2 regions of the Streptomyces sp. NPDC056222 genome follow, and region 2 is predicted to be linked to the other one. Evidence: riboswitches for the same ligand, from Rfam matches in the RefSeq annotation. Region 2 holds a riboswitch; the other holds the start of a gene.
The links. Region 2 has a riboswitch for ZMP and ZTP ahead of ACFC0D_RS12870 (bifunctional 5,10-methylenetetrahydrofolate dehydrogenase/5,10-methenyltetrahydrofolate cyclohydrolase). Riboswitches for the same ligand answer to the same signal wherever they lie in the genome.

Region 1 (4,191 bases), on a different contig from region 2:
CGGCGCGTGGGTCGTCGAGGACGAGGCGGCGGGGCTCGGGATCCGCGAGTCCGCGGGCCTGATCACGGACGAGTACGCCCGCTTCCTGCCGCACGTCATCCTCTGAGCGCTCCGCCGACGACGGGCCCGCTCCGCCGACGATGGGCCCGCCCCGCCGACGATGGCGCCCGCGCCGCCGGGGCGGGCGCCGTGTCACTCCGAGAGCACCGCCCGCAGCTGCTCCAGACCCCAGTCCAGATCCTCCTTGCTGATGACCAGCGGCGGCGCGATCCGGATCGTCGAACCGTGCGTGTCCTTCACCAGCACGCCCCGGTCCATCAGCTTCTCCGAGATCTCCCGGCCCGTGCCCCGGGACGGCACGATGTCCACACCGGCCCACAGCCCGCGCCCGCGCACCGCCTCGACGGCGCCCCCGCCCACGAGCAGCCCCAGCTCGGCGTGGAGATGCTCGCCCAGCTCGGCCGCCCGCTGCTGGTACTCCCCGCTCCGCAGCATCGCGATCACCTCCAGCGCCACCGCGCACGCCAGCGGATTCCCGCCGAACGTCGACCCGTGCTCGCCGGGCCGGAACACCCCGAGCACAGCACGGTCCGCGACCACCGCCGAGACCGGGACGACACCGCCGCCCAGCGCCTTGCCCAGGACGTACACGTCCGGCACCACGCCCTCGTGCTCGCAGGCGAACGTCCGCCCGGTCCGGCCGAGGCCCGACTGGATCTCGTCCGCGATGAACAGCACGTTCCGCTCACGGGTCAACTCCCGCACCCCGCGCAGATATCCGGCGGGCGGCACCAGGACCCCCGCCTCGCCCTGGATCGGCTCCAGGAGCACCGCCACGGTGTGCGCGGTGACCGCACGCTCCATCGCCGTCAGATCGCCGTACGGAACGATCTCGAAACCCGGGGTGTACGGGCCGTAGTGGTCACGGGCCTCGTGGTCCGTGGAGAAGCTCACGATCGTCGTCGTCCGGCCATGGAAGTTGTTCGCCGCGACCACGATCTTCGCGTGCCCGTCCGGCACGCCCTTGACCTCGTACCCCCACTTCCGCGCGGTCTTCACCGCCGTCTCGATGGCCTCCGCGCCGGTGTTCATCGGCAGGACCATCTCCTTGCCGCACAGCTCCGCGAGCTGCGTACAGAACTCCGCGAACCGGTCGTGGTGGAACGCTCTCGACGTGAGCGTCACCCGCTCCAGCTGCGCCCGCGCGGCATCGATCAGCCGCCGGTTGCCGTGCCCGAAGTTGAGTGCCGAGTACCCGGCGAGCATGTCGAGGTAGCGGCGGCCCTCGACGTCGGTCATCCATGCCCCGTCCGCCGAGGCGACGACGATGGGCAGGGGGTGGTAGTTGTGAGCGCTGTGCGCCTCCGCGGAAGCGATCGCGTCTTGCGTTCTCGACACGGGATCTCCGTTCGTCCTGCGGGCTGGGGCGGGTGTGGCCCCTTTTTCTATCGTCGCTCGGATGCCGGACGAAGAAACCTGGGTGACGGCGCGCCCGCTAGGCTGGAAACACGCACGGCGACTGGCGTACGGGGAAGCGACCCCGGGGGAGCCGTGCGCGGCAGACCACACGAGATGCCGCCCGCCTGGGCATCTTCGGGAAACCGAACCTCCCGTGTGGTGCCGCCCAGTCGATCTGAGCCGTACCCCGGGATCCGCCGAACGCCCGGAGGAACGCCATGAACGACACCACCCCGCACCCCGCCCTTGCCGCCACCGACCCCGAACTCGCCGCGCTCGTCGGCGCCGAGGAGCAGCTGCAGGCCGAGACCCTGCGACTGATCCCCAGCGAGAACTACGTCTCCCAGGCCGTCCTCGAAGCCTCCGGCACCGTCCTGCAGAACAAGTACAGCGAGGGCTACCCCGGCCGCCGGTACTACGAGGGCCAGCAGAACATCGACCAGGTCGAGACCCTCGCCATCGAGCGCGCCAAGGCCCTCTTCGGTGTCGACCACGCCAATGTGCAGCCCTACTCCGGCTCCCCGGCCAACCTCGCCGTCTACCTCGCCTTCGCCGAGCCCGGCGACACCGTGATGGGCATGGCCCTGCCGATGGGCGGCCACCTCACCCACGGCTGGGGCGTCTCCGCGACCGGCAAGTGGTTCCGGGGCGTGCAGTACGGCGTACGCCAGGACACCGGGCTCATCGACTTCGACCAGGTCCGCGAGCTCGCCCTCAAGGAGCGGCCCAAGGTGATCTTCTGCGGGGGCACCGCGCTGCCCCGCACGATCGACTTCGCCGCCTTCGGCGAGATCGCCCGCGAGTCCGGCGCCGTGCTCGTCGCCGACGTCGCCCACATCGCCGGCCTGATCGCGGGCGGCGCCCACCCCTCCCCGGTCCCGCACGTCGACGTCATCTCCACCACCACCCACAAGACCCTGCGCGGCCCCCGCGGCGCGATGCTGATGTCCCGCGAGGAGCACGCGAAGGCCCTCGACAAGGCCGTCTTCCCCGGCCTCCAGGGCGGCCCGCACAACCAGACCACCGCCGCCATCGCCGTCGCCCTGCGCGAGGCGGCCCAGCCCTCCTTCCGCGACTACGCCCACGCCGTCGTCGCCAACGCCAAGGCCCTCGCCGAGGCCCTGCTCGCCCGGGGCTTCGACCTCGTCTCCGGCGGCACCGACAACCACCTGATCCTGATGGACCTCACCCCCAAGGAGGTCCCGGGCAAGGTCGCCGCGAAGGCCCTCGACCGGGCCGGGATCGTCGTCAACTACAACACCGTCCCCTACGACCCCCGGAAGCCCTTCGACCCCTCCGGCGTCCGCATCGGCACCCCCTCCCTCACCTCCCGCGGTCTCGGTACGGAGCACATGGCCCAGGTCGCCGACTGGATCGACCGGGGCGTCGCGGCGGCGGGCTCGGGTGACGAGGACGCGCTCCTCACGATCCGCGCCGAGGTCGCGGCCCTGATGGCATCCTTCCCCGCACCGGGCCTCCCGGTCTGATCCCGCACGGCCTGGCCCCGGACGGGCCGGACCGACGCGAGCCGGTCCGTGGCGGTCCGGGGGTCCGGTCGGGGCGATCCGGCCTGAGCCAGGCGGTCTGGCCCGTGGGGGGCCGACGCGAGCCGGTCCGTGGCGGTCCGGCCGCTCAGCCCGCCGACTCGGCGATGCGGCGGGCCCTCTCCAGGGAGGGTTCGCCCTCGAGTCGCAGGGTCAGGGCTCCCGCGTTTCTCGTCCAGAGGAGCGTGGGGCCCGCCGTGCGTATCGACTGGGTCCACTCCTTCCCGCTCGCGTCCGTCATCGGGAACCGCAGCAGATGGGGCTCGGCGAACCAGTAGCCCTCCGCACCGTCCGGCAGATCGACCCACTCCGGATGCGTCTGGACCTGCTTGCCGAAGGCCATGGGGAGCCGCGCCGGGAACTCGTCGAGCCGGACCGTCCGGCCGCCGTCCTCCCGCCAGCACAGGGTGATCACCGCCCGCCCCGGCTCAGCCGAGCCGGTCACCGAGACCGCGTCGGGCGGGCCCAGCGCGCTCGGTATCAGCGGCGTGAAGCCGGCCCTGCGCCCGGCCTCCTCCAGCGACACCGGATCGGTGCACTCCGGCACCACCGAGCCCGGGCCGGGATGCGTCCCGGGGTCGTACCGCACCTCCACCCCGCCGAAGCCGAACCAGTCCGCCACCGTCGCCCGGACGGGCGGCGTGAGCACCAGCACCACCAGGACCCCGGAGAGGGCCGCGAGCAGCGTCTTCCACCGCCCGCGCAGCCACCCGAACCCCGGCCGGCCGAACCGCCGCCGTGGGGCCGCGGGCGCCGGCACCTGCTCCGCCAGGAGCTGAGCGAGCACCCGCTCGGCCATGGTCTCCCCGTCCACGTCCGGCACCCTCAGATGCCGTCCGAGGTCACGCAGCTCATCCGGGAGCCCCTCGTCCGTCATGCTCGTCACCTCCCTCCAATGCCAGACCGAGCTTCTTCAGCGCCCGGCTCAGCCGGGACTTCACCGTCCCCCGCGGCCAGCCCAGCGCCTCGGCCGTCTCCGCCTCGTCCAGCTCCAGCAGATACCGGTGGATCACCACCTGCCGGTGGTCCTCACCCAGCCCGTCCAGCGCCGCGAGCAGCTGCCGCCGCCGCTCGCCCTCCTCCACCGCCACCGCCGGGTCCGCCCCGTCCGGTATCAGCGGCTCGCCCGCGAGCAGCTCCGCCTCCCGCCCCGCGACGGCCCGCTGCCGACCCGCCGAGCGCACTGTGT
Region 2 (4,191 bases):
TGTTCGACCGCTCGGACGCGGCCGTACGTCCCCATGCCGGGGCCGCCGCGTGCGCCGCGTCCAGAGCACGCTCCACGTCCTCGGCCGTGCCGCGGGCGACCTCGGTGAAGGAACGGCCGTCGACCGGGCTCGGGTTCTCGAAGTACTGCCCGCGGGCGGGGGCGACGTACTCACCGCCGATCCAGTGGTCGTAGCGGGCCTGGTACGACATGATCGCGCCCTCGGTACCGGGTGCGGCGTAACGGGTCATGGACATGGCCTCCCTCGGACCGCGCCGGCCGTCCCTGACCGGCGCTCACCGCCGAGAGTGCGCCGTCCGACGTTGCAACACCGTTGCGCCTGCCGACAGTTCCGCGTCCAGCGCCCGCAGCCGGGCCAGCACAGGCGCCAGTCCGGAGCTCGGTACGACCTCCGACAGCGCCCGCCACATCTCCACGTCGTCCTCGCCCCACGCGCTGTACGTCCAGTCCGCGAGCAGCCCCGGATCGCCGCGGTCCACGAGCGCCGCCCGCAGCCGGTCCGCGAGCCGCTCGCGCAGCCGTACGACCCCCGGTGCGCGGGAACCGGGCAGCAGCGGACCCGCGTACTCGCCGAGCGCCGCCGACACCGCGCCCGAACCGAGCCGCCGGTCCACGGTGCCGAAGTCCGCGTCCACCACCGCGTCGAGCCGGTACGGGCGGGAGCGCAACAGCTCCCCGCCGAGCAGCCCCCGCAGCCGGGACAGTTCCGCCCGCAGCGTGACCGGGGTGACCGACTCGTCTTCGTACAGGAGCGTCAGGAGTTCGTCGCCGTTCACCCCGTCGGGGCGATACGCGAGGACGACCAGGATCTCGCTGTGCCGCCGGCTCAGCCGCAGCCGGCGGCCGCCGACGCTCAGCAGCGCCTCGTCCCGGCCCAGCGCGGTCAGCCGCACCCGGTCCGCGTCCGACGCGGGAGCGAGCAGGGCCAGCTGGGACTCGGCTGCCCGCGCCACCGCCTGTACGAACGCCAGACTGTGCGGATGGGCGAGCCGGTCCCCGCCCGTGATGTCGACCGCGCCGAGCAGCCGTCCGGTCCGCGGATCGTGTACGGGAGCGGCGGCGCACGTCCACGCCTGCACCGGCCGACGGAAGTGCTCGGCGCTGAAGACCTGCACCGGCCGGTCCACGGCGATCGCGGTCCCCGGCGCGTTCGTCCCCGCCACCGACTCCGACCAGCGCGCCCCGGCGACGAAGTTCATCGCGCAGGCCCGGCGCAGCGTCCCGGGATGACCCTCCACCCACAGCATCCGGCCTGATGCGTCGCAGACCGCGAGCAGATGCTCCCCGTCCGTCGCGTACGCGCCCATCAGCTCGCGGATCACCGGCATCGCGGCGGACAGCGGATGCTCCTCCCGATGCCCGGCGAGCTCCTCGTCGGCCAGCTCCACACAGGCCGCGCCGTCCGGGCTCACTCTGGCCCGCGCCGAGCGCCGCCAGGAGTCGGCGACCAGCGGCCGTACCGGAGGGAGCTGCACCCGGCCGCCGCTGGTGAACGCCTCGTGCGCCCGCTTCAGCGCTCCGGCGTCCGGCTCGGACGCCACCCACGCATCGCTCAACTCGGCCTCCACGTCGAGGTCCACCGTTCCCTTCGTGGCCATCGTCGTGCGCGCGGGAGCCGCCCACAAGCGTCCGGACACCGCGGCATACGCCCCCTGTCCTGACATCGCCACCAGGCCCTCACGTAGAGTGGGGCTCGGGCCGTGACTGGCGCTTGAGGTGGATCACCACCGGGGAGCGGCCCCGCGGACTCCACGCACCCGCGCGGATCCGTCGCTGCCGTGCGCCTGGGCGATCACCTGTCATCGACGACGCCCAGGAGTGGCCCATGTCCACCAGCACCGCTTCCCTCATGGACGGCACCGCGCTCGCTCGCCGCACGGTCGAGGAGACCGCCGCGCGCGCCGCCGAGATCACCCGCCGCACCGGCGTCACGCCCTGTCTCGCCACGGTGCTCGTGGGCGAGGACCCCGCCTCCGTCACGTACGTGAAGATGAAGCAGAACCGGTGCGCGAAGGCCGGAATCCGCTCCAAGCACGTGGAGCTGCCCGCCTCGACGACGACCGAGGAACTCGTGGCCGCGATCACCGCGCTCTCCGACGACCCCGAGGTCCACGGCATCCTGCTTCAGCACCCGGTCGGACCGCACATCGACGAGCGCGCCGCCTTCGAGGCGATCGCGCCGGAGAAGGACGTCGACGGTGTCACCATGGCCTCCTTCGCCGCGATGGGCTTCGGCCTCCCGGGCTTCGTCTCCTGCACGCCCGGCGGCATCATGCGCCTGCTGGACGCGTACGACGTCGAGCTGAGCGGCAAGCGGGCCGTCGTCGTCGGCCGCTCCGCGATTCTCGGCAAGCCGGCCGGTCTGCTGCTGCTCGGCCGCGATGCCACCGTCACGTACTGCCACTCGCGCACCACCGAGCTCTCCTCGATCGTCCGCGAGGCCGACATCCTCGTGGCCGCCGTGGGCAAGCCCCGCTTCATCAAGGGTGAGGACATCAAGCCCGGCGCGGTCGTGATCGACGCGGGCTACAACCCCGGCAACATCGGCGACGTCGACTTCGAGACCGCCGCCGAGCGAGCCTCGCTCATCACGCCCGTACCCGGTGGCGTGGGCCCGATGACCATCGCCGTGCTCCTCGCGCAGACCGTCGAAGGGGCGGAGCGCCAGCTCGGCCTCTAGCACGAGGGTGGGGTGTCGCGCGACCCCTGGGTGAACTGACTTTGTCACCGTTCTGTACGCGGTGTGCTGCAACTTGCCTTCAGGCAAAGGAAGCTGACGGTTCGTGAGTGAACCTGGTCACCATGTCCCGGCTCTCCGTCGACCTGCTGCCGCCGCTACGGCACCTCCTTGTGCCCGTCCTGCTCCTGGTGGCGGCTCTCGTGGCCGTGAGCTGTCACGGCGGGGGCGCGGGCCGGTTCTCGGCGGGCCCGGAGGACCGGGGGGATCTGGGGTCCGCGACGGCGCAGGCCGCAAGTCGTGAGCTCGCACCCCAGGGCGGGGCAACTACGCGCAGGCCCTCGCGCCGCCCCAGCTCGTCCGCCGCACGCCCGTCCGCCCCACGCTCGCCGAGCGCCGGCCCGTCCGGCGCGAGCTCGCCCGTTGCGTACGAGCAGCTCGCGCCGGGGGAGTGCTTCGACATCGACCGCGAGGCGCCGGGCACCGTCGTGCGGCGAGGCTGCGAGCAGCCGCACGACGCCCAACTCGTCGCCAAGCTGAGGCTGTCCGGTGACCACGCCGCCGACCGGGACATACGCGACAGTGCAGCGGCTCTCTGCCGAGAGCCGTTGCGCCGCGAGGCCGCGGAGCAGCCGTACGGCACACGCTGGATCACCTTCGTCCAGTACCCGTACCGCAGCAGCTACCTCCTCGGCTCCGACGCGGTGGCCTGCAGCCTCGCCGCCCACACCCCGAACTCCGCCACGGGCGGCACGGCTCGCAAGCTCACCGCGCCACTTCAGTGACAGTGACAGTGATGGTGACGGTGACGCCTCAGTCCTCTCCCGCCGCCGCAGCCGCGAGCGCGGCGGCCGGGTCCGGGTCCGCGGGACCGGCCGGGACCCAGTGGCCACGCTCCTTGCGGTAGGGCCACCAGCGTCCGTCCTCGCCGAGCCGCAGCTGCGCCTCGGCACCGACCACCGTCCAGCGCGCCGCCCCCGCCGGCCTCAACACCGGCCGGTCGGCGTCCTCCCAGGCCTCCGCGAGCAGCGTCCTCGCCCGTGCCAGCGCCTCGGCGTCCGGCGTCCACTCCTCCTCCAGTACGGACAGGGCGGCCGCGCCCCCGTACCGCCACGCGCGCGTGGCCAGGTCCAGCTCCGCCCGCCGTCGCCCTGACCCGGTCGCGAGCCGCGCCGCGATCCCCGAAGGGACGGACCCGGCGGCCGCCAGCCGTACCGCGTCCTGCCCGACCGTCAGGGAGGGTTCCATCGCGGTCCGTTCATGACCCGGGGCGAGCGCATCGGCAAGCAGCCGATGCGCGCGCCCGGCCGCGTCCGCCGCCAGGAACTCCAGCGCCGACGGGTCGACACCGGGCGCCGGGTCCGTCTCCGTGTCCAGGGACGGCGGCACGCCCGGCGCCGACAGCAGCGTCGGCGGGGCCGGCAGCGGCGGCAGGATGTCCCGCGCGGCGAACGCCTCCGCGGCCGGGACGCCTCCGGCCTCCACCTCCTCCTC

Region 1: it holds a riboswitch for ZMP and ZTP, as region 2 does, so the genes downstream of both, glyA (serine hydroxymethyltransferase) here and ACFC0D_RS12870 (bifunctional 5,10-methylenetetrahydrofolate dehydrogenase/5,10-methenyltetrahydrofolate cyclohydrolase) in region 2, are expected to answer to the same signal.

Annotation. Positions count from the first base shown of each region.
Region 1 is NZ_JBHJTL010000031.1:40,676-44,866, reverse strand. It holds gene ACFC0D_RS17080 (glutathionylspermidine synthase family protein) at 1-106, shown strand, start outside; gene rocD (ornithine--oxo-acid transaminase) at 193-1,398, opposite strand; ZMP/ZTP riboswitch at 1,506-1,596, shown strand; gene glyA (serine hydroxymethyltransferase) at 1,677-2,945, shown strand; gene ACFC0D_RS17065 (hypothetical protein) at 3,091-3,879, opposite strand; gene ACFC0D_RS17060 (RNA polymerase sigma factor) at 3,854-4,191, opposite strand, start outside.
Region 2 is NZ_JBHJTL010000020.1:88,455-92,645, reverse strand. It holds gene ACFC0D_RS12880 (aldehyde dehydrogenase family protein) at 1-250, opposite strand, end outside; gene ACFC0D_RS12875 (GAF domain-containing protein) at 296-1,576, opposite strand; ZMP/ZTP riboswitch at 1,711-1,817, shown strand; gene ACFC0D_RS12870 (bifunctional 5,10-methylenetetrahydrofolate dehydrogenase/5,10-methenyltetrahydrofolate cyclohydrolase) at 1,846-2,700, shown strand; gene ACFC0D_RS12865 (hypothetical protein) at 2,808-3,482, shown strand; gene ACFC0D_RS12860 (SWF or SNF family helicase) at 3,511-4,191, opposite strand, start outside.